2 regions of the Pseudooceanicola aestuariicola genome follow, and region 1 is predicted to be linked to the other one. Evidence: riboswitches for the same ligand, from Rfam matches in the RefSeq annotation. Region 1 holds a riboswitch; the other holds the start of a gene.

Region 1 (14,984 bases):
GCCGGTTTCAAACGGCCAGACACCCACTTTGCCCGCCAAAGCCGGAACAGACCGCAGCGCCGCCAAAGCTGGCAGACCAAGAATGACCTGAGAGCCCACCGACCCCGCATAAGCCAGTTGCCAGACCGTCTTTGCCCCCTTGGCGCGACTGTCGGCCAGCCGTCGTTCACTGGGATGATCCGTACCCTGCCGCACCGTGGCGCGGGTGGGGATGTTGGGGAAATCCGCCGTCTCTGGCCGCCCCCAGAAAGGACCGGTGCCGTCGTAAAGCCTGTTGATATCTTCCGCCACGGCGAAGCGGTTCGAGGCATTGTCCGGCCCGTCCTGCACACAGCTTGCGAACCAATCCCAAAGGTCCAAGGCGCGGGCAGAGCCGCAAACACGTTGGGCCACACCCGCCGGGTAGCCAAAGGGGAAATCGAACCCCACCAGTACGCGCCGCCCCTCGGTGGCCTCATCCGTCAGGAACCGGGCCAGCCAATCGACAGCCGCAGACCGTGTACGCAGATAGACTGGAGCCTCACCCTTTCCGTCACGCATTACGCCAACCCAGATCGCGTCCTTGCTGGGCGCGGCCGGGCTGGGTGCGTTGCGGGCCGACCAGTCCACAACGACATGCGTATCGAAAAGGGGCGATGTCATTTCCGCCGGGCGCTTTCCGGCCCGTGCGGGTGTTTGGCATGGGGGTATTCCGCGTGGTGATGCGCGTGCCCATGGTCGTGATCATGGTGGTGGTGCCCATGTCCATGCCCGTGATCATGGTGATGATGGTGATGGCCAGCCATCTCCAACCGGCACTCCCCCGTGCAGAAAGTATCGCACAGCGCACAATCCGCCACATTCGATCCCGGCGCCGACGCCCCCTGCCCTTCGACATGGTGGTGATGGCTTTCCTGCACCGCGCCGACTTCGTCTTCAAAGCCCACGACCTCGACCCGGTACTTGCAGACCACGCAGGTCGGCGGCGGGACATCGGCAAATGCCGGATGCTTCCGATCCTCGGCCGAGATGTGGCGGTGTTCGCCATTCTCCAAGGCCAGCACCTGTTCGCGATAGGCGCAGACACCGCAGTTCGGAATCGGCGCGCCGCTGTTCAATTCGCGCACGCGCTCGGCGAAGGTTTCCAGCACCTTCGGGTGGTCGTTCAGATAGCCTGCCTTAATGAACTCGATCTCGGGGTGCTTTTCGGCAACCTTGTCCGTAAAGCCGTAGATCCGGTCGATCAAGATGCCCGTGAACAGGAAGTACGGAAAGACCACGACCCGTTTATAGCCCAGCTTGACCACGTGGTTCAGACAGGGTTCGACCAGCGGGAAGGTCACACCGGAATAGCCGACCTCGCACCAGCCAAAGCCCAGACCTTCGTGCAACAGACGCGCCACCTTGGCGACATTGGCGTTGGCATCGGGATCAGAGGCTCCGCGCCCGATCACCACAAGACAAGTTTCATGCCGCGACACGTCATCGCCCGCCGCAGCCAGCGCATCTTCGATCCGCGACGCAGCGGCAGCGATCATCTTGGGATCAACGCCAAGCTCACGGCCATAAGAAATCTCCACACCATGCTTTTCGGCGTAGGTGTTCAGAACCGTCGGGATATCGTTCTTGGCATGCATCGCGGCGAACAGCATACCCGGCACCGCCAGAATGCGGTCGCAGCCGGCCTCTCTCAGCTTGTCCAGACCATCCCGGATCACCGGGTTGGCAAACTCCAGATAGCCGTATTCCACGGGCCAATCGGGCAGCAGGTCGGGCAGCTTGTCCGCCAGAACCGCGAATTCGTCGACGGCCGCCTGACTACGAGAGCCGTGGCCACAGATCATCACACCGGTTTTCATGGCTTATGCGTCCTGCAATTCTTCTTCGCCGATCTCTTCGGCGTCATCTTCGGCTTCGGCCTCGGCCTTGCCCTTCAGGCCTTGCCACAACCCGATGGCAATCGCCGCGCCGATCGCGGCTGCGCCCAGCCAATGCCCATGGCCCGCCACTTCGCCCAGATGGCCGATATGCGCCAGCGCGGGGCCAGCAGACAACGTCATCAGAATAGTCAGTACAGTGCGCATCGCGGGTCCTTTCCCTGTCTGTCGGAAAGGCAGCATCAGCCGCTTTTGCGGTGATCACCGACCCGGCCTCCGATCCCCTGTTTGGGTCGATACGGATGATCCGGCACCTCTCCGGCCCCTTTTGGGCATCGTGGGGTCTCTATAATTCGCGGCTGACTGACTCGCAACGCATGTTCCCGACACATCACCCGCGGCCCACGACCAATTCTGTGCATCACCGCAGAACGCTTGCGCGCCTGTCCCGGTGGACCGCGGCGCGGCGTGGAATACATCTGCCTCAACATAGGAGATGATGATGGGACAATTGATCGACGGCACATGGGAGGTCGAAAACCTCGCGGCCCTGTCCAAAAGCGGCGAATTTAAACGCAAAGCCTCCAGCTTTCGCGACTGGATCACAGCGGATGGCAGCGATGGCCCTGACGGGGCTAAGGGCTATCCCGCAGAGAGCGGACGCTATCATTTGTACGTCTCATACGCATGCCCTTGGGCGCATCGCGCATTGATCTTCCGCAACCTCAAAGACTTGGCCGACCATATCGACGTGTCCGTCGTGCATCCCGAAATGCTGGACGACGGCTGGACCCTATCGGACGATTACCCCGGTGCCACGGGCGACAAGTTGATGGGCAAGGACAAGCTGCACCAAGTCTATACCGAGGCCGATCCAAACGTGACCACCCGCGTGACCGTGCCGATCCTGTGGGACAAGAAAACCGGCCAGATCGTGTCGAACGAAAGCGCGGACATCATCCGCATGTTCAACAGCGCGTTCAACGACATTACTGGGAACACCGACGACTACTATCCCGAAGCCCTGCAAGACCGGATCGATGAGATCAACGCCCGCGTCTATGACACGGTCAACAACGGCGTCTACAAATCAGGCTTCGCCTCCAGCCAAGAGGCCTACGATACCGCCGTGTCGGAATTGTTCGACAGCCTCGACTGGCTAGAGGGCATTCTGGCAGAAAACCGTTACCTGACCGGAGACACGATCACCGAAGCCGACTGGCGGCTTTTCACCACGCTGATCCGCTTCGACAAGGTCTACAACATTCACTTCAAATGCGCCCGTAACCGGATCGTCGATTTCCCGAACCTCTGGGGCTATCTGAAAGAGCTCTACCAGAAGGACGGCGTAGCCGAGACGGTGAATTTCGACCATATCACGCGGCACTATTACTACAGCCACGATCACATCAATCCCTATCGCTTGGTGCCCATGGTCCCTGATCTGGACCTGACGGCCCCGCACGGTCGCGGCTGATCCACACCCTGAAAGATGACAGACCCCGGTGCCACCATGCGCCGGGGTCTTTGCTTGCGTCGCCCGGAAAATTCAGTACGCCGCGTTGCCATTTGCCCTGATTTCGCGTCAATGGGGGCCACGTTTCACTGGGGCGGCTTGCGCGTGCGATCCGCTGACACACCGCAGGACGACCGCCGGATGCAGGCAGATCACGACACTCGGGACCACGGCGGCCGGATCGACCGCGCAATGGCGACATTCGGCGGTACACGCGACGATTGGATCGATCTGTCGACCGGGATCAACCCGGTGCCCTATCCCCTGCCCGACCTTCCCGCCCCGCTCTGGACAGCCCTGCCCGATGCGGCGGCGTCACAAGCATTGATCGCCGCCGCCCGCCAGTTCTGGTCGGTCCCCGAAGGCGCATCGATCCTGCCCATCCCCGGCGCATCAATCGCTATCGCGCAAGTCCCCCGGTTGGCGGTGCCAGCAACGGTGATGATCCGCACGCCCAGCTACAACGAACACGCCGCCGCCTTTCAGGCTGCCGGATGGAGCGTCACCGACACCGACGCCGCCAAGGCGCGCGTGCTGGTGCATCCCAACAACCCCGACGGCCACTGGTTCACGGACGCCGATGCGAACGCCCCGCTGACCGTAATCGACGAAAGCTTTTGCGATGTCGAACCAGCCCGATCCCTGATCTCTTGCACCACGCGGCCCGGCACGATCGTGCTGAAAAGTTTTGGTAAATTCTGGGGTCTTGCCGGGTTGCGACTGGGCTTTGCCATTGGCGATCCGGACCTGATCGAAACATTGGCAAACCGAATTGGTCCCTGGCCCGTCTCTGGCCCCGCGCTTCAAATCGGGACCCACGCGCTGACGAACCCCTCATGGGCCGATCAAACCCGCAGGTACCTTGCCGCGGAAAGCCCCCGGCTGGATAAGCTGGTCGCCCAGACCGGCGCGCAACTGATTGGCGGCACGACGTTGTTTCGGCTTTACGATCATCCCCGCGCCCAAGACCTGCACATCCATTTGGCCAAGCACCACATTTGGACCCGCGTCTTTCCGTGGTCCGACACCGCGCTGCGATTAGGCCTGCCCGCACCCGCAGACTGGGGCCGCGTCGCCACCGCATTGGAAAGCTTCGCATGATCCTGACTGCAGCCCTGATCCTGGACGCGATATTTGGCGAGCCTGAGTGGCTCTGGTCGCGCATCCCCCATCCAGCCGTGCTGATCGGCAAGGCCATCGGTCGCGCGGATCAGATGTTCAACAAGGGCGCTGCGCGGAAAACCAAGGGCGTTATGTTCTGTATCGTCCTGACCCTGTCGGCCCTGATCATCGGCGGTCTGATCCAAGCTTTCGGCCCCATCGTCGAAGCCATCGCCGCTGCCATCCTACTAGCGCAACGGTCGCTGACCGATCACGTGCGCGATGTGGCCAACGGCCTGCGGATTTCCCTCGCCTCGGGCCGGGTGGCCGTGGCGCGCATCGTCGGGCGGGACACACGCGACATGGACCAGCCCGCCGTCGCCCGCGCCGCGATTGAAAGCGGGGCCGAGAATTTTGGCGACGGGGTCATCGCCCCGATCTTCTGGTTCGTTGTAGGCGGTCTGCCCGGCATGCTTGCCTACAAGGCGGTGAACACCGCCGACAGCATGATCGGCTATCGCACCGAACGCCACGCCGACTTTGGCTGGGCCAGCGCACGCTTTGACGATCTGCTGAACTATCTTCCCGCACGCCTGACCGCCCTGCTTATTCCCTCAGCCAGCCTTCGCTGGCCGGACTGGTCCGCCTTGAAACGCGACGCGGCCCTGCATCGATCCCCCAACGCCGGCTGGCCCGAAGCCGCCATGGCCCAGACCCTGAACGTCGCGCTGTCGGGTCCGCGCGCCTATCACGGCACATGGCAGGACTTTCCATGGGTCAACGGCGCGGCGGATCGGATGATCGGACCAAACCAGATCGACCGCGCGACGACCCTGTTGTGGCGGGCCTGGGCGATCGTGCTGGGCTTTTCGATCCTCTTCACACTTTAGAAAACGTCATCATGCGAACCGGTTGCAGCATTGCCCGAACCGCCGTAGCTGTTACGATAAAGCCGAACGCCAGATAGGATCCCATATGCGCAACGTTCTGACCGCCCTCGCCTTTCTGCTGACAGCCCAGCCAGCCCTTGCCGCCTGTGGCGGTGGCTTTGGCAGCTTCGTCAACGGCCTTAAGGCCGAGGCGGTTCAACGCGGGCACGCGGCCTCGACCGTGGATGCCTTCTTTGCGGGCGTGCGCCACGATCCCAGCGTGATCAAGGCAGACCGCGCGCAGGGCGTGTTCCAGCTGGACTTCACCACCTTTGCCCGTCGCCTGATCTCGCAAAGCCGCCTGAATTCAGGCATCGCGAACGGTCAGCGCTACAGCAACGTCTTCGACCGGATCGAAGCCGACTACGGTGTGTCGCGGGGCGTGCTTCTGGCCTTCTGGGCGTTCGAGACGGACTACGGGTCGTTCCAAGGCGATTTCAACACGCTTAACGCTCTGACGACGCTGGCGCATGACTGCCGCCGCCCCGAATTGTTCCGCCCGCAGATCTTTGCCGCGTTGGAGCTGTATGAACACGGCGATTTCGACCCCGCCCGCACCACTGGCGCCTGGGCCGGGGAAATTGGGATGGTCCAGATGTTGCCCGGCGATATCATCGAAAACGGTGTCGACGGCGATGGTGATGGACATGTCAGCCTGAAAACATCCGCCCCGGATGCGCTGATGTCGGGGGCCAAGATGCTGCGCCACCTTGGCTGGCGTCCGAACGAGCCGTGGATTCAGGAAATCACCGTTCCCGATCAGATGGACTGGTCTTGGACCGGGCTGCGCACCACCCTGACCCCGTCCGAATGGGAAAAGGTCGGCGTACGCCCCCGCTCAGGCCGCTGGCTGTCGAACCAGCCCGCTTCGGTGATCATCCCGCAAGGGCGCAAGGGTCCGGCCTTCCTTGCCTACCCGAACTTCAGCGTCTATTTCGAATGGAATCAAAGCTTTACCTATGTTCTGACCGCCGCCTATTTCGCCACACGTCTGCAGGGCGCACCCGTCTTTAACGCAGGCAACCCGGAACCGGGCCTGTCGGGCGCGCAGATGAAGCAGTTGCAGCAGAAACTGTCGGCACGCGGGTATGACGTGGGCAAGGTCGACGGCATTCTGGGCGCGAACACCCGCGAAGCGGTTCAGGCGATCCAGAAAGAATTGGGCATGCCAGCCGACGCATGGCCCACCGCGGCGCTTTTGAACCGGTTGTAAACGCAAGGGGGCCGCATAGGCCCCCGCGCATCACCGGCGGCGACCATCCCGGGTCAGGCCAAGGTCTTTCAACAGATAATCAGGCAAAGTCTGCAAGGCCCGCGCATCCCTGCGCAGGCGGCGGTATTCGCACATCGCGGCCCAGATCAGAGTGATCAGCGGCGGGTGGGATGTTGTCCGGCGGCGGGGAAGGGCGAAAGGGGGCATGGTCGGTCTCCTGTAAGTGACCCATGCATTCTGCTGCCCCCGCGCCGCGCAATTATCGCAAAATCTCGCACGGCATGATAATATCTCGCAAATTGTCACTCACAATTGCGCAGGCTTCGCAGATCATGAGAAATACATGGACCTAGACAACTTCGACCATCAAATCTTGGACCTCCTGCGCCAAGACGCCCGTCGCACGGGGTCTGAATTGGCCGAAGAGGTCGGATTGTCCCCCGCCGCCTGCCTGCGTCGCCTTCAACGCCTGCGCAAAATCGGCGCGATCGAGCGCGAGATTGCGGTGCTGTCGGCCAAGGTCACCGGCCAGCGCGTCACGCTGATTGTCACGCTGACCCTGCACCGCGGCCGACCTGACATGCGCGCCCGGTTCCGCGACTATTTTGGCAAGCTGCCCGAGGTCAAAAACCTGTACCATGTCACCGGAGAGGACGATCTGGTGCTGACGGTTGAGTGTCGCACGATGGAGGATTACGCCGACTTTGCCGAAAAGCATTTTCGCATGGACGAAATCCGCGGGTACGAGACGACCGTCGTGTTGCAGACGCTGATCTAAGCAAAGACTTAGGCGACCAGCGCTTCGGCCTTTTTCAGGTCGACCGACACAAGCTGGCTGACGCCCTGCTCCTGCATCGTCACGCCGAACAACCGATCCATTCGCGCCATTGTCACCGCGTGGTGCGTGATAATCAGGAACCGCGTGTCAGTGCGGCGGCACATTTCGTCCAACATATCGCAGAACCGGGTGACGTTCGCGTCGTCCAAGGGCGCGTCGACTTCGTCCAGCACGCAGATCGGGGCGGGCGTCACAAGGAACACCGCAAAGATCAGCGCCATGGCGGTCAGGGTCTGTTCACCGCCCGACAGCAGCGACAGGACCGAAAGTTTTTTGCCCGGCGGCTGGCACATGATCTCTAGTCCGGCTTCCAGCGGGTCATCGGATTCCACCAGCACAAGGTTCGCCTCACCCCCGCCGAACAGGTGCCGGAACAACATGCCAAAGTTGCGGTTCACCTGCGCGAATGCCTGCAACAGGCGATCCCGACCTTCGCGATTCAGCCCGGCAATCCCGCTGCGCAGGGTGGCGATGGCTTCGGTCAGGTCGGTCTTTTCGTTGACCAGATTGCCGTGCTCTTCGGCGATTTCCTTGGCGTCTTCTTCGGCGCGCAGGTTCACGGCACCCAGCGCATCGCGCTGCCGACGCAACCGGTTCAGATCGTTTTCAATCGCATCCGAAGGGGGCATCGAAGACACCTCAACCCCAAGGCTTTCCAACAGCTGCTTGGGCGTCATTTCCTGCGCTTCGGCGATCCGTTCGGCCGCGCCCTCAACCGCTTCTTGCGCGGCGTCGACCTTGGCTTCGGCCCGCGCCCGCGCTTCCCGCGCTTCCGACGCCGTGCGTTCAGCATCACGCTCTGCCGCGACGGCTTCGCGCAAAGCGGCTTCGGACAGGGTCAGCGCATTCGTCGCCTCGGCCTTGCGGGCTTCGGCCTTGGCAATCGCGCCGTTCAGGTCTTCGCGTTTGGCGGCCAGCGTCGCGGGCACGTCCTGCGCGGTCTTCAACTCGGCTTCGCTTTCCTCGCGGCGCAGATCAATCTCGGCGATGCGCTTGTCAGCCGACTCCAGCCGCAGCTTCCAGCCGCTCATTTCCTTGACCACTTCCTGTGACCGTCGCACCCGCGCCTCGCCTTCGCGGCGCACTTCGTCATGCGATGCGCGATGCGACATCATGGTGACGCGGGCGGCTTCGACCGCCATCTTGATCTCGTCCACCGTGCCACGGGCCTGATCCAGATCGGGCAGGTCTTTCAACGTACGCTCGGCCTCTTTCAGCTGTTTATGCGCGGCCAGCGCCTCTTCTTCGTAGCGGCTGACCGACAGGCTCAGGTTCTCCAGCTTGCCTTCGGCCATAGAGGCATCTGCCTCGGCCCGGTTCAGCTTGCGCGTGGCTTCGGCCACCAATTGGTCGGCCTGACGCCGGGCATCGCGGGCGCGTTTGTCGGCGTCGGTCAGATCAGCCAGACGCTTCGACAGAACCTCGTGCGCAGACCGCGCGCCATCTGCCTGAGCGGAGGCACGTTCCAATTCCTGCTTTAACTCTTCCAGGCGGTTCATCTGCTGCAACCGCAGGGCGGCGGCGGAGGGCGCGTCCTCGGCCCAGGCGCGATATCCGTCCCAACGCCACAGGTCGCCTTCGATCGATACCAACCGCTGACCGGGCTTCAAGAGCGGCTGCAAACGCACCGCATCATCTGCATCGATCAACCCGACCTGAGAAATCCGGCGGCGCAGAACCTCTGGCACTGTCACGACCTCGGCCAAGGGCATCACGCCCGATGGCAGGTCGTTGGTCGACGCGTACTGCGGCAGCGACACCCAGCCCGACGGGCCGTCCTCATCCACTACAGGGGCGCGCAGATCATCGGCCAGCGCGGCGCCCAAGGCTTTTTCATAGCCAGACGACACGCGCACATCATCCAGAACCTGACCACCTTCGGCCGCCTCACGCTGCACCAGCTTGGCCAATGCGGTGGTTTCGGCCTGCAATGCATTGACCTCACCCTGCGCAGAGGAAAACGCGGCCCGCGCTTCGGCTTCGCGCACTTGGGTGTCGGCGCGGGCGGCTTCGGCCTGCGCCAGCGTTTCTTCGGCGTTGGTGGATGTCTTTTGCGCTGTAGTCAGCTGCGCCTCGGCCGCTTTGCGATCCTCGGCGGCCTGCGTCAGAACCTTCCGGGCCTGCGCCACGGCGTGCTGCGCCTTTTCACCTTCGGATTCGATCCGCGCGACGTTGCGCAGGCTGTCGTCGTACATCCGCTGTGCCGACTGATGCCGCGCGGCCAAGCGGGCCACATCTTCGGTCAGGGTCGACAGATCGTCTTCGCGCTGCGCCAGAACGGCCCCGGCCTGCCGCGCAATCTCGGCCAGTTCGGCCAGTTTGCCCTCGTGACCTTCGCTGGCCTTGGCCAGTTCCTTCTGTTCCCATTCCAGCCGCTGAATCGTTTCGCCCGCATCGCGATTCAGGCCCAGTTCCCGTTCCCGGTCCTTAATCAGCTGTTCGATCCGCGCCTTCAGCGTGGCGATGGTCTCCACCGCGCGGGCCTCATCCTCGGCCAAGGCGTCGCGTTCGACCTGTAGGCGTTGCAGGATTGCCCCGGCGATAGCTTCCTCTTCGCGCTTGGGCGGCAACGCCTCTTCGGCCACGACCCGCGCCTGAGAGGCTTTGACTGCCGCCGCCTCTGCCTGCGCGGCCGCGGTGACCTGCGCCTTCAGGCCCTCTTTCGCCGCCGCCCGCGCTTCGTCCGCCTCATTCCAGCGGCGATACAGCAACATACCTTCAGCCCGGCGCAGATCAGCCCCGATCGACCGATAGCGCTGCGCCTGCCGCGACTGGCGTTCCAGCGTCGCCAACTGCTGGCTCAGCGTTTCGATCACGTCATCGACGCGGGTCAGGTTCTGTTCCGCGCCTTTCAGCTTCAACTCGGCCTCGTGCCGCCGTTGATACAGGCCCGAAATCCCCGCCGCTTCTTCCAGAATACGGCGGCGCGACTTGGGCTTGGCATTAATCAACTCGGCAATCTGACCCTGACGCACCAGCGCAGGGGATTGCGACCCGGTCGAGGCATCGGCGAACAGCATCTGCACATCGCGCGCCCGCACGTCCTTGCCGTTGGTTTTGTAGGCTGACCCAACATCCCGTGTGATCCGCCGCACGATTTCCAACTGATCACTATCGTTGAACCCCGCCGGCGCCAACCGTTCCGAATTGTCCATGGTCAGGCAGACTTCGGCAAAGTTCCGGGCCGGGCGCGACGATGCCCCGGCAAAGATCACGTCTTCCATCCCGCCGCCGCGCATGGCGGTGGGGCGGTTTTCGCCCATGACCCAGCGCAACGCTTCCAGCAGATTGGATTTGCCGCAACCGTTCGGCCCCACCACGCCCGTCAGACCATCATGGATCAACAGCTCTGTCGGATCGACAAAGCTTTTGAAGCCTGTGAGTCTGAGTTTGGAAAAGCGCAACAGCGACACCTTGAACGATTCTGATCCATTCAGGGTGACGCAGGACAACGCGCTGAGTCAACGTCGCCGCAGCCAAATATGGAGGCTGCGGCGATGATATCCACAAGATATTGGTAATGCGCACCCCCAAAAGGGCACGCACCAGACAGATCAGCTGTCGGTATTCGCCGGGGCGAGGCGCACCAACTGACCGTCTTCGAAATCGGTCACGGCAAGGATCGATCCGTCGCTATCGACGGCCAGATCCCGCACGCGGCCCAGATCGGGGGCCAGACGCTCTTCGCCGGTCACAACGCCATCTTCCATCTCAAGACGGACGATCCCGCCGGGATACAAGGACGAGATAAACAGATCGCCGTTCCAGTCGCCAAAGGCCTCGGCCTCGTAGACCATCATGCCAGCGGGCGCGATGACCGGGTCCCAGAAATAGACCGGCTGCTCCATCCCGTCCTGCTGCGAAATCCCGGTGCCAATCGCGTCACCGCTATACTGCTCACCATAGGAAATCACCGGCCAGCCGTAGTTCTTGCCAGCCTCGGTCAGGTTCAATTCGTCCCCGCCCTTGGGGCCATGTTCGATGGTCCACAGCTGGTCGCCCATCATCCAAGCGCCCTGAATGTTGCGGTGGCCATAGCTGAAGATTTCGTCCATCGCGCTGTCGTCGCCGACGAAGGGGTTATCCTCGGGGATAGACCCGTCCAGATTGATCCGCACGACTTTGCCGAAGTGATTGTCCAGATCCTGCGCCATCACGCGATATTCCTGCGTGAAATGTTCGCCGGTCGTCACGAAAGCATGGCCGTTGCCATCAAACACGATGCGGGACCCAAAGTGCATTGGCGCATCCACTGCGGGCGATTGGACAAAGATATCCTCGGCATCGGTGATCTCGGTCAGATCCTCGCTCAGCACGCCGCGACCGGCTGCAGTGGCATAGTTGCCGTCAACCGGCTTGGCATAGGTCCAATAGATCATGCGATCGTCGGCAAAATTCGGGCCCAAGGCCACGTCCAGCAGACCACCCTGTTCCGCCACTGCAATCTCGGGCAGGCCGCTGATCGGATCGGACATCGTGCCATCCGCCGCGATATGGCGCAGGTTGCCCGCGCGTTCGGTTACCAGATAGCCGCCGTCATTCGGCAGAACCTCGATCCCCCAGGGATGCACAAGGCCGCCTGCAACGGTGGTGCGCTCCACCTGCACGTCAGAGCTGAGCAGCTCGGCCCGGAACTGGTTTTCCATGGCAGGTTCAAAATCTGTGTTCCGCTCACCCCAGCTGTGGGTGGATTGGCCCAGAACAGGCGCGGCGGCAAGAATGGCAACACTTGAAAACAATGCGATACGAGAGGTCATGTCGTTCCTTTTGCGATGATGGATTTGTCACCCAACGCACCGATCCCACGGCGGTTTCATCACGAATGTTTCAAGGCCCCGCCCTTGACCCCAATTTGCTTGACCTAAGGCGCGTCCCGCCGCAAACACGACGCGATACGGTTCCCCAGCAGGATGCGACCCATCCGGGGATAATCGGGAATGCGGACAGGACGACCTAACCAAGGGTCCTTAGCCGCAGCCGCCCCCGCGACTGTAAAGCGGTAGCAGGTCTGACAGACGCCACTGGGCAGCCCTTGGGCACCCGGGAAGGCAAAGACCCGCAGCGACCGCCAGCCAGGAGACCGGCCGTAGCCCATGGACCCAACCCGCTGTCGGGGATGACAGCGAAGGAGAGACAAAATGCCTGCCAAGATACCCGCCACCGTCGTCACCGGATTCCTCGGCGCCGGAAAAACCACCATGATCCGCCACATGCTGCAGAACGCGAACGGCAAACGGATCGCGCTGATCATCAACGAATTCGGCGACCTTGGCGTAGATGGTGACATCCTGCGCGGCTGCGGCGATGAAACCTGCCGCGAAGAAGACATCATGGAGCTGTCGAACGGCTGCATCTGCTGCACCGTGGCCGACGACTTCATCCCGACGATGGAAAAGCTGCTGGACCGCGACGACGCGCCCGACCACATCGTGATCGAAACCTCTGGTCTGGCTCTGCCGCAACCGCTGGTCCGCGCCTTCAACTGGCCCGGTATCTCGACCCGCGTCACCGTGGACGGTGTGGTCACGGTCGTCGACGGCCCCGCGCATCACGCGGGCACCTTTGCCCATGACGTGGCGGCCGTGGACGCACAGCGCGCCAAGGACGAAAACCTCGACCATGAAACGCCCCTGTCAGAGCTTTTCGAAGATCAGCTAGCCTGCGCCGACATGATCGTGGTGAACAAATCCGACCTGATGGACACGACCGCCCTGACCACAACCACCCAGACGCTGACCGACGCGGTCCGCCCCGGCGTGCGCATCGTGCAGGCGTCGATGGGCGCCCTCCCGACCGAGGTGCTGCTGGGTCTGGAAACCGCCGCGGAATCCGACATGGAGGCCCGGCACGAGGTGCACCACCATCATCACCACGACGATGACGAAGACGACGATCACCACCACGATCATGAACACGAACACGGCCATGACGAGTTTGAATCCTTCGTCGTCACCCGTGGCGAAATCACCGACGCCAAGGCCTTTACCGAACAGGTCGCGGAAACCATCCGCACCCACGGCATCCTGCGCCTCAAAGGCTTTGCCGCCGTGGAAGGCAAACCCATGCGCCTGACCCTGCAGGCCGTCGGCCCCCGGATCGACACCTACTTCGACCAGCCCTTCGGCAGCGCTGCCCGCGAAACCCGGCTGGTCGTCATCGGTCAGACCGGCCTTGATCGTGCCGCCATCGAAAAGGCGCTCGCCGCATAACGGAGGCCCCCATGATCATCGTCGAACCCGGCAACCCGCTGGACCCGGTGCCCTCGGCCCTGCTGGACGCGAGCCAATCTTTGATGCGGCGGCTCTTCAACCCCGAGGAAAACCATTTCCTCAGCCACGAGGCGCTGGCCCAGCCCGACGTCCGGTTCTTCATCGCGCGCGACGGGTCTGAAACCCTTGGCTGCGCGGCGCTGAAAATCTGCGACGGCTACGGAGAGGTCAAAAGCTTCTTCGTCACCGACGCCGCCCGTGGCCGTGGCATCGGCGCCGCACTGGTCCGCCAGATCGAAGACACCGCCCGCGCCGAAGGCCTGACCCTGCTGCGCCTTGAAACGGCCGAGTTGCTGGACGCCGCCATTCGCCTTTACGACCGCCACGGCTTTGCCCGCCGCGGCCCGTTCGGCGATTACTCGGAAAACGGTACCTCGGTCTTCATGGAAAAGAAAACGGCCGAATAGTTGGGCGCCAGTCTATCGCTTGCTGTCAGGCGTTCGTTTAACTGGGACCCAAGTCGAACCCGACTTAGACGTGGGCGGCAACTGCCGATTATCGGCAACCGTGGCGAAGTTGTTAGTCTGACCCCCTCTTGGTCCCTGCTCGCGGTAGATACCTCCGTTTTTTCCGGTAGTTTGACCGGGTCGCAATCCTTTAGCCATTCTGGCCTCCTTAGGTTCGTTGATGCTCAACGGCGTCACCTTAACACATCCACCTCCGACCACGAAGTACATTAAGAGAACAAAAGCGGACATTAAATAAACATGCATCTTCTCGCCGCCACCCCCGGACGTATCGACGACAACGAAGCGGTCGATCTGCAACAGACGCCCGCCGATCTGGTGGTGATCTCTGCCGCCGACACGGAACTCGCCGCCCTGTCCCACGCCCGCACGGTGATGGACGACGCACCGTCCCTGCGGCTGGCCAACATGATGAACCTGCAGCACCCGCTGTCGGTGGACCTGCATCTGGACGACACGGCGACGAAATCCAAATTGGTGATCGCTCGCATCCTCGGCGGCGCGGCCTATTGGAAATACGGGCTGGAACAATACGCCGCCCGGCTACGCGAAGCGGGCGTGCCCTTCGCCGCCCTGCCTGGTGACGACAAACCCGACGCTGACCTGCGCAGCCTCTCGACCGTGGCAGAGGATGACTACACCGCTCTCTGGCAAGCCTTGGTCGAAGGCGGGCCAGAAAACGCCCAGACCTTCCTGACCCACGCCAAGGCGATGATCGACGGCACTGACCGTCCCGCGCCCGCGAAACCGCTGCTGAAGGCCGGGCTCTACTGGCCCGGCGCGACTGACCCAGAC
Region 2 (14,984 bases), on a different contig from region 1:
TCGCTGACATCGAGGCCCGCGGGCCTCAGCTTCCCCCTCACCTCGCCGCGGCCCAAGCCGCTGGCAAAACCACCGCTTAAGGAGCCGACATGACCCACCCTCTTGTCGATCGTCTTACCACGGAATTCGGCTGGCCCCGCATCGACGATGCCGTCAGCTTTGACGACTGGATCAACCGCCCCGGCGTGCATGTGGCCTTTGTGCCCGGAGACGCCAAGCGCAACCTTGAGACGCCCGACGTGGCCGTTGTGCTGCCGGAATTGCAAATGGCATTTCAGCGCGCGTTTGACTGCTGCGTCGTGGGCGATGCCATTGAATCGGCCGTGCGCGAAGCGTCGAGCGTTCTGAAGACCCCATCGCTGGTCTTTTTCCGCGATGGCGAATGCCTTGGCGGGATCGCCAAGGTGCGTGACTGGGATGATTACATGGCCCGCATTCCGCGCTTTCTGGCGCAACCCGCGGCTGCTGAATAACGGAGGATACGATGCAGAACTTTCACATGCCCCCCACCGGTTACGGCCCCGGATCCCAGACCAGCGAAGATGGGCAAGAGCTGGAATACATGCAGATGCCCGAGGATATGCGCACCTACACGACGCATATCCCCATGGCGGAAAATGTACCGGCCGAGGCACTGGACTTTCTGACCCAGCTTGCTGATGCCTGTGACCGCGTCGCCGCCGGTGGCCCTGTTGAACGGTTTGATCTGAAACCCCTGCCGGATGAGGCGCGCGCCGTTGTCGCCGAAAGCCTTGGCGAAGGCGAAGTGGCTATGAAGATCCGCGGCATTCCCGCCGTGCGCGTGCAGGAATCCGTCTTCGCAGGTGTCTGGACGCTGTCCGGTGCCGGGGTCGAGGCCGTCGAAGTGGGTCAGGTGCCCGCCGATGCCATCGCCCGCGCGTTCGAGCCATACAAACCCGCCACCAGCGACAAGCCCGGACCGGGCGTGGTGAACGCGCCGGCCCTGCTGAACGAGCTGGCCGACAAATCCGCGCAAGAGGGCGCCGATCTGCACGTCATCAACCTGACGCTGCTGCCGCATACCGAAGAGGATCTGGCGTGGCTGGCGAACCGTCTGGGCGAAGGCTCTGTCGATATTCTGTCGCGTGGCTATGGCAACTGCCGCGTCACCGCGACCTGCCTGCCGCGCACGTGGCACGTGCAGTTCTTCAACTCGACCGATCAGCTCATCCTCGACACCTACGAGGTCACCAAGATGCCCGAGGTCGCCATCGCGGCGCACGAAGACCTGACCGACAGCGGCGACCGCATCCGCGAAGTGATCGAGGCCATCCGATGAGCGTCGCAACCTTCGAAGGGTCCTACCTTGGTGCGCAGGACAAGATCAGCCCGCTGGCGATCATGGAGTGCAAGGTCTGCTGGACACCCTACGACCCGGCCGAAGGCGACGACATTCGCCAGATCGACCCCGGTACGCCCTTTACTGCCCTGCCCGACGACTGGACCTGCCCGACCTGTTCGGCCCCGGCGGAACAGTTCATGGTGCTGGAAGACCCCGGTGCCGAGGCCATGCAGGAAGCCAAGCGGGTCGAGGCCGTCACTGCCAAGCTGGTGGACGAGTTCAACGAGATCTGGCATTCGAAAATGCGTGACGTGCCCTTGGTGAACAAGGCGCTGCGCATCGAAGCGATCGGGTTTCAGGCGTGGAATGGCCAGATCCTCGGCGTGCTTGTCTCGCCTTGGTTCATGAACCTGATCCTGTTGCCCGATGGCGAAGAATGGGATCTGGTCACCGGTGCCAAGGAACACATCGCGTTCCCGTCGGGCGAGTATGAGTTCATCCACAACACGCGCGACACGATCGGCGGCTACAAGGCCTGTTCGCTTTTCTCGCCGATGCATGACTTTACCCGTCAGAAGGACGCGACCGATGTGGCGCGTGCCGTGATGGGCGCGCTGTTTGACGAAGCGAACAAGGCCGAAACCGACCGCGCCGCCGACATCCGTCAGGCCCGTGAGGCAGAGCTGGCCGCGCAAGAGGCCGCAGAGGCCGACGCCGCCAAGGCAGACGAAGACGACGTGCCGGTGCTGGACGCCAAACCCACGCGCCGCGCCTTCCTGACCGCGGGCATGGCCGATGCCCCTGTGACCGAAACCCCGTTGGACGCCGCCGAATGACACTGACCGCCACCCCATCCGCCGCCCTGCGCGCGACCAAAGCCCCGGCCCTGCCGGTGGCCCGTCTGGTCGTGGGCAAGCCCGTGGACGAGGTGGCGGCGCTGTTGCCCCGGCTGTTTTCGCTGTGCCGCGCGGCGCAGAAGGCGGCCGTGGATGGCGCCTTGGGTCGCACGGTTGATAGCGATGGGATCGGGCAGGAAATCCTGCGCGACCACCTTTTGAAGCTTTGCGTCACATGGCCCAACCTGCTGGGCCTTGGCGCACGTCCTTTGCCGATTGCGGCACAGGACTGGAACACCGCCGCCCAACCTCAACTCCCTGTCGGACGGGCGTCGGGTCAGGGCGTGGCAGAGGCATTGTTCGGCCCTAGACGAACCGCCCCCGCCACGCCCGCAGATTTCACCGCATTCATGAATTCAGACATCGGGGCCGCGCCGGTTCTGTCGCGCATCGCCCAGTGTTTCGCCCCGCATGAGGCTTGCGCGAATGCGCTGCCCGCCGTCACCATGGCGACGATCTGGGCGGATACCCCGTCGGAGAACTCAACCGCATCCCGTCACATCGACCACCCGGTCATGCGGATGATCGAAGCGCGGCACGGGCGCGGGCCACTGTGGCGCGCGGTGGCGCGGCTGTACGATGTGGACATGGTCATCCACGGCACCCTACCCGAATGCGATCTTGGCACACCCGGTCAGGCGATGGTGCCCGCGACGCGCGGCGTTTATGCTGTGCGCCTCGAAACCGATGGCGATACCGTGACCCACCTGACCCGCGTCACCCCGACCGACAGCCTTTTGGCACGCGATGGCATTCTGGACCGCAGCATTGCGTCCCTGCCTGCGACCAAGGCCGGGCTGGCGCCTTTGATGATGGATATTCTCGACCCCTGTTCGCCCGTGCGGCTGGAGGCCTACAATGCATGAGATGTCCCTGTGCGAAGGCATCCGCCGCGTGGTGGATCAGGCCTCGGCCGCCGATGACATCAGCCGCGTGACCCGCGTCCGGGTCGAGATCGGCAAATTCGCGGGCGTCGAGAAAAAGGCCCTGAGTTTCGCCTGGGACATCGTCATGCGCGGGTCCAAGGCCGAAGGGGCCGAGCTGGAGATGATCGACCTGCCGGGGCGCGCGCTGTGCTACGACTGCGTCGAAGAGGTCGAGATCGAAGAACGCCTGTCCCCCTGCCCCAAGTGCGGCGGTGGCAAGCTGCTGCCTCAGGGCGGCGACGAAATGCAGATCAAGGATATGGAGGTGGTCTGATGTGTACCGTTTGCGGATGCGGAGATGGACAGGTGGTAATTGAGGGCGGGGGTCACAGCCATGACCATGGGCACTCCCATGACCACCATCATCATGACCACGATCACGATCACGGGCACGGGCACGCCTGTGGCCACGACCATAGCCACGACCACCCAGATCATTCCCACGCCCCCCATCACGGGCAGGACATCCATTTCGGCCAAGGCCCCGCTGGCACCGAAGTGCCGGGGATGAGCCAGGAACGCCTGATCGAGATTGAAACCGGCATTCTGTCTCAGAACGACCGCTACGCTCAGATCAACCGGGATCGGCTGGCGGGCATGGGGGCTTACGCTGTAAACCTCGTGTCCTCTCCGGGCTCGGGCAAGACGACCCTGCTGTGTGCCACCATCCGCGCGATGCAAGGCCCGGTGGCCGTGATCGAGGGCGACCAGCAGACCACAAATGATGCGGACCGTATCCGCGAAACCGGGGCGCCGGCCATTCAGGTCAACACCGGCAAGGGCTGCCATCTGGATGGCCACATGGTCGGTCACGCGCTGGACCATCTGAACCTTGGCGACGAAACAACCGTGTTTATCGAAAACGTCGGCAACCTTGTCTGCCCCGCCGCCTTTGATCTGGGCGAAGACTGCAAGGTCGCGATCCTGTCGGTGACCGAGGGCGAAGATAAACCTCTGAAATACCCCGATATGTTCACCGCCTCGCGCCTTGCGATCCTGAACAAGGTCGATCTGGCCCCCTATTGCGACGTCGACCTTGATCTGTATGAGGCGAACCTAAAACGCGTTAACCCCGGCATCGAGGTCATCCGCGTTTCGGCCCGCAAGGGCGAAGGTCTCGACCAGTGGATCGGCTGGCTGCAGACGCAGGCGCAGGCCAAGCGCATGACGAAGGCCGCGGAATAATGGCCCAGTCACTTCCCACCATCCTCGTCGTCGATGACGAGCCGCATTCCGTCGCCGCGATGCGCATGGCGCTAGAGGACGATTTCCACGTTCTCGAAGCCAATGACGCGGCGCAGGCGTGGCGGATGATGGAAGAGCACTGGGTGCAGGTCGTCATCTCGGACCAGCGGATGCCGGGCAAGACAGGCATCGAACTGCTGACCGAAGTGCGCGACCGCTGGCCCGATACGGTGCGGATCATCGTGACGGGCTACACCGAAAGCGGCGATATGATTCAGGCCATCAACGAGGCCGGGATCTATCAGTTCATCACCAAACCATGGCACCCCGATCAACTGCTGATGGCCGTCAAGAATGCCGCGCGCCTTTTTGATCTGGCCCGTGACCATGAACGCATGTCGCTGGAAATGCGCTACCTTGGCACTGCAGCCTCGGCCCGGACCGAAGAACGCCGCCGCGTTCTGCAGGCGGGGCTGGGCTTTGACAAGGTGCTGCGCGGGGCCAATTCGTCGCTGAATGCGACGATTGCACAGGCCCGCCATTTCGCCAGCTTTGACGTGCCTGTTCTTATCACGGGCGAACCGGGGACCGGCAAAACCGATCTGGCGCGGGCGATCCACTATGGATCACTTCGGGCGGATCGGGCGTTTTACGAAATCAACTGCGCGGGCCTCGGGGACGAGGCGCTGGCGGCCGAGCTGTTCGGTGCCAAGCGCGGCGCCCTACCGGGCCTGGCGCAATCGCGCACCGGCCTGCTGCAAAAGGCCGACCGGGGCACGATCTTTCTGAACGGGATCGACAGCCTGTCGCCCACGATGCAGATGGCCGTGCTGCGGGTCGTGACCGAAGGCGCGTTCCAGCCCTTTGGCGCGCATGAGGTCATGACCACCAACACCCGGATCATCGCGGGCGCGCATCGTGATCTGCGGGGCCGCGTGGCGGACGGACGGTTCCGCACCGACCTCTATTACGCGCTGCAGGTGACCGAACTGACCATGCCGCCCCTGCGCAATCGCGGCACCGACATTGCCTTGCTAGCCGAGACCTATCTGTCCGAAGCCGCCAAGGAACACGCCAAGGTCGCCCGCGGCATCGCGCCCGACGCCATCGCCTTTCTGGAATCCTATGACTGGCCCGGCAACCTGCCCGAATTGCGCAACGAAATCACCCGTATGCTGATCTTGGCGCAGGACGTGACACTGGGGGCCGACGTGATTTCCCGCCACATCCTGCAAGCCCGCGACCCGCAGGGCGAAAGCAACGGATATGTGCCTGATTTCAGCCAGTTGGAAGGCACCCTTAAAGAGCGTGTCGAGATCATGGAGATGCGGATACTGGGCGAAACGCTCACCCGGTTGAAGTGGAACAAATCCCGCGCGGCGGCCGAACTTGGCCTGTCCCGCGTAGGGCTGCGGGCCAAGCTGGACCGCTATGGCATCGAACCCGCCGCATCCATCGCAGAGGAGGATTAACCCATGTGCCTAGGCATTCCCGGCCAGATCACGGCCATCACGGATGAGGCCCGCCAGATGGGCATGGCCGAGGTATCCGGCGTGAAGCGCGAGGTCTCGCTGGCCCCCGTCGCCGACCGCCCCTTGGCGCAGTTGGTGGGCGAATGGGTGTTGATCCATGTCGGTTTCGCCATGGCGGTGATCGACGAACAGGAAGCCGCCGACACGCTAGAGGCGCTGCGCGATCTGGGGGAAGCCCAGGAAGCGCTGGAAGCCATGGCAGAGGGCGCGAAAGCCTTGGAGGGGGCGCAATGAGATACGTTGAGGAATTCCGCGACCCCAAGGCCGCCAAGGGCGTGCTGGCGGCGATTGCCCGCGTGGCGGATGAGATTGGCGCAACGGCCGATAGCCCCGTGCGCGTGATGGAGATTTGTGGCGGACACACCCATGCGATCTTTCGCTATGGGCTCGACAAGCTGGTGCACGAGGGGATCGAGTTTATCCACGGCCCCGGCTGCCCGGTCTGCGTGCTGCCCATGGCCCGCGTCGATGAATGCGTTGAGATTGCCGAACGCGAGGGCGTGATCTTTACTACCTTTGGCGATGCGATGCGCGTTCCCGGGACCAAGGGGTCGCTGTTGCAGGCCAAGTCGCGCGGCGCGGATGTACGCACGGTCTATTCGCCCTTGGACGCGTTGGAACTCGCCCGCCGGAACCCGGAGCGCGAGGTCGTGTTCTTTGGCCTTGGGTTCGAAACCACGACGCCGTCGACCGCGCTGACAATCCAACAGGCAGCGCGCGATGGGGTCACGAACTTCAGCGTCTTTTGCAACCACATCACCGTGCCACCGCCGCTGAAGGCGCTGCTGGATGATCCGCATATGCTGCTGGACGGATTTGTCGGCCCCGGCCATGTGTCCATGGTGATCGGCACGCATCCTTATGATTTCATTGCCGAAGATTACGGCAAGCCCTTGGTCGTCGCCGGGTTCGAACCTTTGGACCTGCTGCAATCGGTGCTGATGGTGCTGGAACAGATCCGCGATGGTCGGGCCGTGATCGAAAACCAGTATGGTCGCGTGGTGCCGGAGCACGGCAACCCGGTGTCTCTGGCTGCGATTGCGGATGTTTATGAGCCGCGCCCCAGTTTCGAATGGCGCGGTCTGGGTGAGATTGATGCCAGCGGGTTGCGCATCCGCGACGCCTATCTGGCGTGGGATGCCGAGACAAAGTTCGGCATCGGTTATGCCGCCGACGGGGGCCGTGCGCCTGTGCCAGAGCCTGAGGGCTGCGCCTGCGGGTCAGTCATGACAGGCCGGATGAAGCCGACGCAATGCCCCCAGTTCGGGCTGGGCTGTACGCCAGACACGCCCTTGGGCGCGCTGATGGTCAGTTCCGAAGGCGCCTGCGCGGCCTACTGGACCTACGGCGGCGCGCGCCGGGTCGAGGCGGCAGAGTAATTTGGCTGGCTGCGGGGGATATCATGTCTCTGGCCCTGTCTCGGGGCGACCAACCCCGGGACGCGCCCCGTCGCCCCGGAAGGGGATTGCGCAGCAATCGCCCGAGAGGGGGCCTCCCCCCGGGAGGGCGCACAGGCGATGCCGTTAACCGCTCAGCCGACCCATAATGCTTTTGAGATAAAGCGATGACCACATGCGAAGCGATGCGCCCACCCAGGGTCGGGCGCGTCCCTAAACGCCAAAAGAAACGGTGACACCATGAACGCCCCCAGCCCAAAACCGTCCCGCCTGCGTGACACTCGCGTGACCCTTGCCCATGGCGGCGGTGGGCGCGCGATGCGTGACCTGATCGAAGAGGTGTTCACGGATGTCTTCGCCCCGCCGGGTCACGAAGATCAGGCGCGTCTGATGACGGATGCGCTGCAAGAACCCGGCGCGCAGCTGGCGTTTACGACGGACAGCTTCGTCGTGACCCCGGTCGAGTTTCCGGGCGGTGACATCGGCACGCTGGCCATCTGCGGCACGGTCAACGATCTGGCCGTCGGCGGGGCCAAGCCGCTGTGGCTCTCGGCCAGTTTCATCATCGAAGAAGGCACCGAGATTGCGCTGCTGCGCCGCATCGTGGCCTCGATGCAGCGCGAAGCCGAGGCGGCGGGCGTGAGGATTGTGACCGGCGACACCAAAGTCGTGGGCAAAGGATCCTGCGATCAGGTGTTCATCACCACGGCGGGCGTCGGTGTCATTGCGCCCGGCACCGATTTAAAGGCCGAAAACATCCGCCCCGGTGACGTGGCCATCGTGAACGGCGTGCTGGGCGATCACGGCGCAACGATCTTGGCCGCGCGGGGTGATCTGGCCCTGTCCGCGCCTTTGGAGTCCGATTGCCAGCCGCTGAACCACCTGATGGACGCGGTGATCAAAGCCGCGCCGTCGACACGTGCCGCACGGGACGCCACACGCGGGGGCCTCGCGTCTTCGCTGAACGAAATGGCCGAAGCTGCGGGCGTGACGGTAGAGCTGGACGAAACCCTGTTGCCGCTGCGGGATGAGGTGAAGGGGATGTGCGAAATCCTTGGCCTCGATCCCCTGTATTTGGCGAACGAGGGCACTCTGGTCCTGTTCGTGGCCGAAAGCGAAGCCGAGGCCGCACTGGCCGCCATGCGCGCCCTGCCCTCGGGGCGCGAGGCAAGGATCATCGGCAAAGCGGTGGACAAGGGCCGCGTTCCGGTTGTGCTGCGGTCGGCCTTTGGCGGTCAACGCATCGTCGATATGCTGGTGGGCGAACAGCTGCCGCGTATCTGCTAAGCTGCCGTATCAAATCCACCTGTCCCAATCGCGCCGATTGACACGGCCTGCCCGATTGCCCATTACGGGGATGTGAACGGTTCTGTCGCGTGCAACATCACGCGGCAGGAGCAAAAGGGAATACGGTGAGGCGTACCCATCAGGGACCAAAACCGTAGCTGCCCCCGCAACTGTAAGCGGAGAGTGCGACCGACGATGCCACTGAGACCCCTTCGGGGCTATCGGGAAGGCCGGTCAGCGCGAAGACCCGCGAGCCAGGAGACCTGCCGTCACAGGATCGGGAAACCGATCTTACCCAACCGGACGCCGGGGTGAGCGTCTGGCTCGGCAGGTCCAAAATGACCCCCTGAGTCCAGCATCCCGTCTGTCCTTTCATCCGTGGGCCCGCCCACTTGCTTGAGAGGCATGACATGACACTAAACGGACCACTGCTGGCAGCCTTTGCCGCACTTGTCCCCCTTTCTGCGCAGGCGCATTTCGTGCTGCCCTATGCAGACAACGTTCAGATCGACCGCCCGGGGGATCTGCCCCTTGCGCTGGTCTTCTGGCACCCGTTTGAAAACGGCCATGTGATGGATATGGAGGTGCCGCACGGCTTCTACATGATCCACAATGGCGACCGGATCGATCTGGCCGACCGGCTAGAGGCCACGCCGTTCCAAGGCGCCCAGAACACTGGCGCCGGGTTTCGTGCTACGCTGCCTGTCAAACGATCGGGCGATTATGTGCTGGTGACGGAACCCGTGCCCTATCTGGAACCCAGCGAAGATAAATACATCCAGCAGTTCACCAAGGTCGTGTTCAACCGCAACGGGTTGCCCACTGACTGGGCCGACCCCGTTGGCCTGCCGACGGAAATCCTGCCGCTGGTGAAACCCTACAACGTCCTCGCCGGGTCGACCTTTTCGGGTCAGGTACTGCGCAATGGCGCGCCCGCTGCCGGGATCGAGATCGAAGTCGAATATGTCGCCGCCGTCCCCGATCTGGACAGCTTTGCGGCCAAACCCCCTACCGTCGGCCCGATGCCGGGGGGCGCAGTCGTCGTCGTCACGGATGCCAATGGCTATTTCAGCTTTGGCGTTCCGCGCGCGGGCTGGTGGGGCTTTGCCGCTTTGGGCTCGGGTCCCGTGACGGAACATGACGGCAAAGAGCTTAGCCAGGACGCCGTGTTCTGGATCCGCGCCTACGGGATGGAATAGCCCATGCATATCGTGGACGGAGCGCTGTCGAACCCGGTCGTCCTTGGCGGCGCGGTTTTGGCCGTGGGCGGCATTGCGATGGGCCTACGCCAGATGACGCTGGAACGGATCCCGGCGACGGGCATCCTGTCGGCCAGCTTTTTCGTCGCATCGCTGATCCATGTGCCAATCGGGCCGTCTTCGGTTCATCTGGTGCTGAACGGTCTGGCCGGGCTGGTGCTGGGATGGGCGGCCTTTCCCGCGCTGTTCGTCGGGCTGCTGTTGCAGGCGGTGTTCTTCGGCTTCGGCGGTCTGACCGTGCTGGGGATCAACACGCTGAACATCGCGGGGCCAGCGGTTCTGGCCTGGCTGATCTTTGGTCGCATGGTCGAACGTGGATCGCCCATGTCGGGCGCTGTCTGGGCGGGCATCGGCGGGGCCTTTGCCATCGCCGCGACGACCCTTGGCGTGGCGTTTTCACTGGTCCTGACGGGGGAAGAATTCCTGCCCGCGGCCCGGCTGGTGTTTTTTGCCCATATCCCCATCATGGTGATCGAGGCGCTTTTGACCGGCGCGGCTGTGCTGTTGATCCGCAAGGTGCGCCCGGACCTCTTTACTGCGGCCAAGGGGGTAACGCTATGATGCGGCCCGGTGTCTTGGCCCTGATGCTGTCCATGGCCCCGCTGCCCGCGCTGGCGCATAAGGTCATCTTTGGCGTCTTCCCCTCGGGCGACGCGATTGAAGGAGAGCTGGGGTTTTCCAACGGCGACATGGCTGTTGGAGCCGTGATCGAGGTCTATGACACTTCCGGCACCAAACTGGGGGACGCAACGACCGACGGTGACGGTTTCTTTCTATACACGCCGCAATCCCCCGTGGCGCATCAGTTCCGCGCCGATCTGGGCGCGGGCCATGTGGCCGAGGCGGTGATGCCCGCAGACGAGGTTGCCGCCATCCTTGGCGTGGCCAAGATCGACCCGCCCGCCCCTGCCGCGACCGCCGCAGCAACAGCGCCTTCGGTCATCGTCGCGTCGCTTTCCGACGCTGACCGGGCCGAGATCGCGACTATCGTCCGGGACGAGATGCGCCCCCTGCGGCGCGAAATCGCCGCCTACAAGGAAAAGAACGATCTGCAGACGATCCTTGGCGGGCTGGGCTATATCGCCGGGCTGTTCGGACTGGGCTTTTACATCGCCGCACGGCGCAGATTGGCAGGCTGATCCATGACCTACCGTATGACATCCGACGACACGGCCGATGTGCGGTTTACCCGCTGGCGGATCATTGATCTGGACCCCCGGATGCGCATCGTTCTGGCGGCGACCTTTGCATTGGTGGTCGTCGCGCTATCGGACCTGATGGCGCTGACGCTGGCGGTGCTGGTCGCGGTGGCGCTGCTGCCGCTGTCGGGCCTGCCCGCGAAACAGACGCTAAAGCGGATGGCTGGCATGGATGGGTTCATCATCTTCATGCTGCTTCTGATGCCGTTTTCCGTGCCCGGCACGCCGATGTTCACCGTCTTTGGCTTTGCCGCGTCATGGGAAGGTCTGTGGCAGGCCGTGGAAATCACCCTGACCGCCAACGCCGTGATCCTTGCGCTAATGTGCCTTGTCGGGTCGATGGAGCCGGTGACGATGGGCCATGCCTTGCACGCGCTGAAGGTGCCGGATCGTCTGGTGCAGCTGTTGATGTTTACCATCCGCTATATCGAGGTGCTGCGCGAAGAATACCTGCGTCTGCGCGCCGCGATGCGGGTGCGTGGGTTCCGGCCGGGGACCAATTGGCACACCTATCGCAGCTTTGGCTATCTGGTGGGCATCCTGCTGGTGCGGTCTCTGGAACGGTCAGAACGTATCCTTGGCGCGATGAAGTGTCGTGGCTTTACAGGCCGGTTCGTGCTGCTAGAACGGTTCCGTATGGGTGAACGGGACTGGATGTTCGCCGCCTTCATCATTGCCGCGCTGGTCATTTTGATCATGGTTCAGTTCCGCCATGCCATTGCTTGAGTTGCGCGACATCAGCTTTGCCTATCCCGGGCATGGGCTGGTGCTGGACGGCGCATCGCTGGTGTTGGAGCCGGGTGAACGCCTGTCCGTGACCGGCCCAAACGGCGTCGGGAAATCCACGTTGTTCAAGATCGCCGTCGGTCTATTGCGTCCCTCAGGCGGAGAGGTCGTGGCCTTCGGCGACCCGCGTCAGACCGAGGATGACTTCACCGAAGTCCGCCGCCGCATCGGCTATGTGTTCCAAGACCCCGACGATCAGTTGTTCAGCCCCACGGTGGCCGAAGATATCGCCTTTGGTCCGCTGAACCTTGGCAAATCCCGGGACGAAGCCATCGCAATCGTCGACGACATCCTGTCACGTCTGAACCTGACCCACCTGCGCGACCGCATCACCCATCGCCTCTCGGGCGGGGAAAAGCGTCTGGTCACCCTTGCCTGCGTGCTGGCGATGGAGCCTGAGGTGCTGATGCTGGATGAGCCGACGAACGCTCTGGACCCAGAAAACGAGGCTCGGCTGGTTGCAATCCTCGACACGCTGCCGCAGTCGATCCTGCTGGTCAGCCACGATCCCTTATTCCGGGATCGCATCGCGCCTCAGGGCTATCACCTGCAGGGCGGCAAGCTGACCCGCCGCTGACCCGCCGCTGACCCAAGCGCCCCGCATTTTCACCGATTAGAACCTGCGGGCGTTTCACCTGGTGGAAAGTGCCCAAAGGCTTGATTGCAAGGGACACCCCCCTGCCGTCTTCTTAGAAAGAAGGAGGAAACGCCCGTCCCAAGGACATCCACAAGACCGGAGGAGCGGTCGGCTGTCGCCGAGGCAGGCCATTTCCCAAACAAAAGCCAAAGCGACGTATCTAAGGTGAGTCGCAGGGTCCAAACGGCCCATTGGGAGGAATTTATGAACGCTCATGATCGCGTCCGGTCCACGGACGCCTTTGACCCGTTTGATCTGAACGCACCGCATGCTCAGTGGAAGTCGTTCCGGGAAGAAGAACCAATCTTTTATCACGAACCGTCGGGCTATTGGGTGGTGTCGCGTTACGACGACATCAAGGCCATCTTTGATGACTGGCAAACCTTTTCGTCCGAGAACGCGCAGAAACCCATGCGCCCGATGTGCGACGCCGCGCGCAAGGTTCTGACCGACGGTGGCTTCACCGCCTATTCCGGCCTGACCGCCCGCGTGCCCCCGGACCACACCCGTATCCGCAAGGTGGCCCAAGGCTGTTTCGGCCCGCGCCGGTTCAAATCGATCGAACCGCAGATCGCCGAGATCGTGGAACGCCATCTGGACGCGCTGGAAGAGGCGGGCAAAAACGGCGGCCCGGTCGATTTCTGGCAGGTCGTCGCCTACCCCGTCCCGGCCTATGTGCTGTTCACCCTGATGGGCATCCCGGATGAGGACGTGCCGAAGGTCAAACAATTCGGCGAAAGCCGCGCGCGGATGACGTGGTCGGACCTGACGGACGAAGAACAGATCCCCGTGGCGCATGACATGGTCGCCTATTGGAAATACATCCACGACCTGCTGGACATGCGCCGCGAAAACCCGGGCGATGATTTTCCGTCGGACCTGCTGCGCCTTCAGGCCGAAGGGGCGGACATCACCAACGACGAAATCGCGGGCGTTCTATATTCGACGCTGTTTGCGGGGCATGAAACGACCTCGACCTTCATGGGCAATTACGTGATCGAAGCGCTGCGCGACCGCGGTGCTTGGGACGCGGTTAAGGCGGATGCGTCACTGATCCCCAACGCAGTCGAAGAAATGCTGCGCTTTACCCCATCGGTCGTGGGCTGGCGGCGCAAGGCACGCCATGCGGCGACCGTGGGCGGCGTCGACCTGCCCGAAGGGGCCGAGATCCTGATGATCACCGGGTCCGCCAACCGCGACGAGTCGCAGTTCCCCGAGGGCGAAAGGCTGGACATCACCCGGACGAACGCGCGGACGCATTTGGCCTTTGGCTATGGCATCCACTACTGCCTAGGTTTCCAACTGGCCAAGATGGAAGGCAAGGCGCTGGTCGAACAGCTGGTCGCGCGCTTCCCGACCATGCGGCTCGCCCCCGGGTTTACGCCGGAATACAATCGCAACATCACTTTCCGTGTGCCGAAATCGGTCATGGTCGAATGGGACGGCATGGCATGAACGACCTCTATACCCTTGATTTTTCGAACATCTCTCACGCGGACTTTAACCGCGTGGGCGGCAAATGCGCGTCGCTTGGGGAAATGACCCAAGCAGGCGTGGCCGTGCCGCCGGGCTTTGCCGTGACCACGGACGCCTATCAGGCGATGCTGGATCACCACGGTCTGCGCGCTGAGATTGAGCGGGCGCTGGAAAAGGTCGATCCGGACAACATCGACGACGTCGACCGCGCCGCGCAGGCCATCCGCATTCGCATCCGGTCGCACCACATGCCGGCCGAGGTCGAACAGGCCATCCGCGACGCCTATGCCGCCATGGGGGATAACATGCCTGTCGCGGTCCGGTCCTCGGCCACCGCCGAAGACCTTCCCGACGCGTCATTTGCGGGCCAGCAGGACACCTACCTGTGGGTGCGCGGCGCGGACGAGGTCGTGCACCATGTCCGCGATTGCTGGGCGTCGCTTTATACCACCCGCGCGGTGGCCTACCGGGAAAAGAACGACATCCCGCAGGTCGATGTGCTGATGTCGGTTGGCGTGCAGAAAATGGTCAACGCCCGCGCCGCTGGCGTGGCGATGACGCTGGACCCGGGCACGGGCGACCGCACGCGGATCGTCATCGACAGCTCTTGGGGTCTGGGCGAAATGGTGGTGTCCGGCGTGGTGACGCCCGACAACTTCGTGGTCGAAAAGGTTTTGGAGGAGATCGTCGACCGCACCATTTCGGACAAGCACGTTGAGATGGTCGGCGATGCCGAGGCCGGAGAGGCGATCGAGCGCGAGGTAGAAGAAGCCCGCCGCAAAACGCCCAGCCTGTCCGACGCCGATGTTCTGGCTGTGGCCCGTCTGGCCAAACGTCTGGAACGGCAGAACAAATGCCCGCAGGACGTGGAATGGGCCATCGACGCCGATCTGCCCGACGGGGAAAACCTTCTGGCGCTGCAAAGCCGTCCGGAAACCATCTGGTCGCAGAAAAAAGCCGACAAACCAAAAACAACCTATGCCACGGGCATGTTGGGCATCGTGAATGTGCTGAACAACCCGCTCGGGGCCAAGAAGGCCGGAAACGGCTCGTTATAAGACCATTCAGGGAGGAGATACGAATGGACGCACAAACACCGCT

What was found. A riboswitch is a leader RNA that binds a small molecule or an ion and turns the genes downstream of it on or off. The one in region 1 is predicted to bind cobalamin.
Region 2: linked by a shared signal. The riboswitch ahead of ACI3GR_RS05470 (DUF4198 domain-containing protein) and the one ahead of cobW (cobalamin biosynthesis protein CobW) in region 1 are both predicted to bind cobalamin.

Annotation. Positions count from the first base shown of each region.
Region 1 is NZ_JBJGSF010000002.1:670,805-685,788, reverse strand. Features, by position in the region: gene ACI3GR_RS11300 (sirohydrochlorin chelatase) at 639-1,838, opposite strand; gene ACI3GR_RS11295 (DUF6732 family protein) at 1,842-2,063, opposite strand; gene ACI3GR_RS11290 (glutathione S-transferase family protein) at 2,359-3,333, shown strand; gene ACI3GR_RS11285 (threonine-phosphate decarboxylase) at 3,514-4,473, shown strand; gene cbiB (adenosylcobinamide-phosphate synthase CbiB) at 4,470-5,363, shown strand; gene ACI3GR_RS11275 (lytic murein transglycosylase) at 5,449-6,615, shown strand; gene ACI3GR_RS11270 (YjiS-like domain-containing protein) at 6,646-6,822, opposite strand; gene ACI3GR_RS11265 (Lrp/AsnC family transcriptional regulator) at 6,959-7,393, shown strand; gene smc (chromosome segregation protein SMC) at 7,402-10,857, opposite strand; gene ACI3GR_RS11255 (PQQ-dependent sugar dehydrogenase) at 11,008-12,210, opposite strand; cobalamin riboswitch at 12,332-12,556, shown strand; gene cobW (cobalamin biosynthesis protein CobW) at 12,592-13,662, shown strand; gene ACI3GR_RS11245 (GNAT family N-acetyltransferase) at 13,674-14,129, shown strand; gene cobN (cobaltochelatase subunit CobN) at 14,430-14,984, shown strand, end outside.
Region 2 is NZ_JBJGSF010000001.1:1,203,790-1,218,773, reverse strand. Features, by position in the region: gene ACI3GR_RS05525 (HypC/HybG/HupF family hydrogenase formation chaperone) at 1-80, shown strand, start outside; gene ACI3GR_RS05520 (thioredoxin domain-containing protein) at 90-473, shown strand; gene ACI3GR_RS05515 (hydrogenase expression/formation protein) at 485-1,300, shown strand; gene hybE ([NiFe]-hydrogenase assembly chaperone HybE) at 1,297-2,139, shown strand; gene ACI3GR_RS05505 (hydrogenase expression/formation protein HupK) at 2,136-3,065, shown strand; gene hypA (hydrogenase maturation nickel metallochaperone HypA) at 3,058-3,399, shown strand; gene hypB (hydrogenase nickel incorporation protein HypB) at 3,399-4,310, shown strand; gene ACI3GR_RS05490 (sigma-54-dependent transcriptional regulator) at 4,310-5,782, shown strand; gene hypC (HypC/HybG/HupF family hydrogenase formation chaperone) at 5,786-6,076, shown strand; gene hypD (hydrogenase formation protein HypD) at 6,073-7,221, shown strand; gene hypE (hydrogenase expression/formation protein HypE) at 7,480-8,526, shown strand; cobalamin riboswitch at 8,587-8,812, shown strand; gene ACI3GR_RS05470 (DUF4198 domain-containing protein) at 8,937-9,725, shown strand; gene cbiM (cobalt transporter CbiM) at 9,729-10,346, shown strand; gene ACI3GR_RS05460 (NikL family nickel/cobalt ECF transporter subunit) at 10,346-10,924, shown strand; gene cbiQ (cobalt ECF transporter T component CbiQ) at 10,928-11,710, shown strand; gene ACI3GR_RS05450 (energy-coupling factor ABC transporter ATP-binding protein) at 11,697-12,347, shown strand; gene ACI3GR_RS05445 (cytochrome P450) at 12,612-13,862, shown strand; gene ACI3GR_RS05440 (PEP/pyruvate-binding domain-containing protein) at 13,859-14,941, shown strand; gene ACI3GR_RS05435 (PEP-utilizing enzyme) at 14,965-14,984, shown strand, end outside.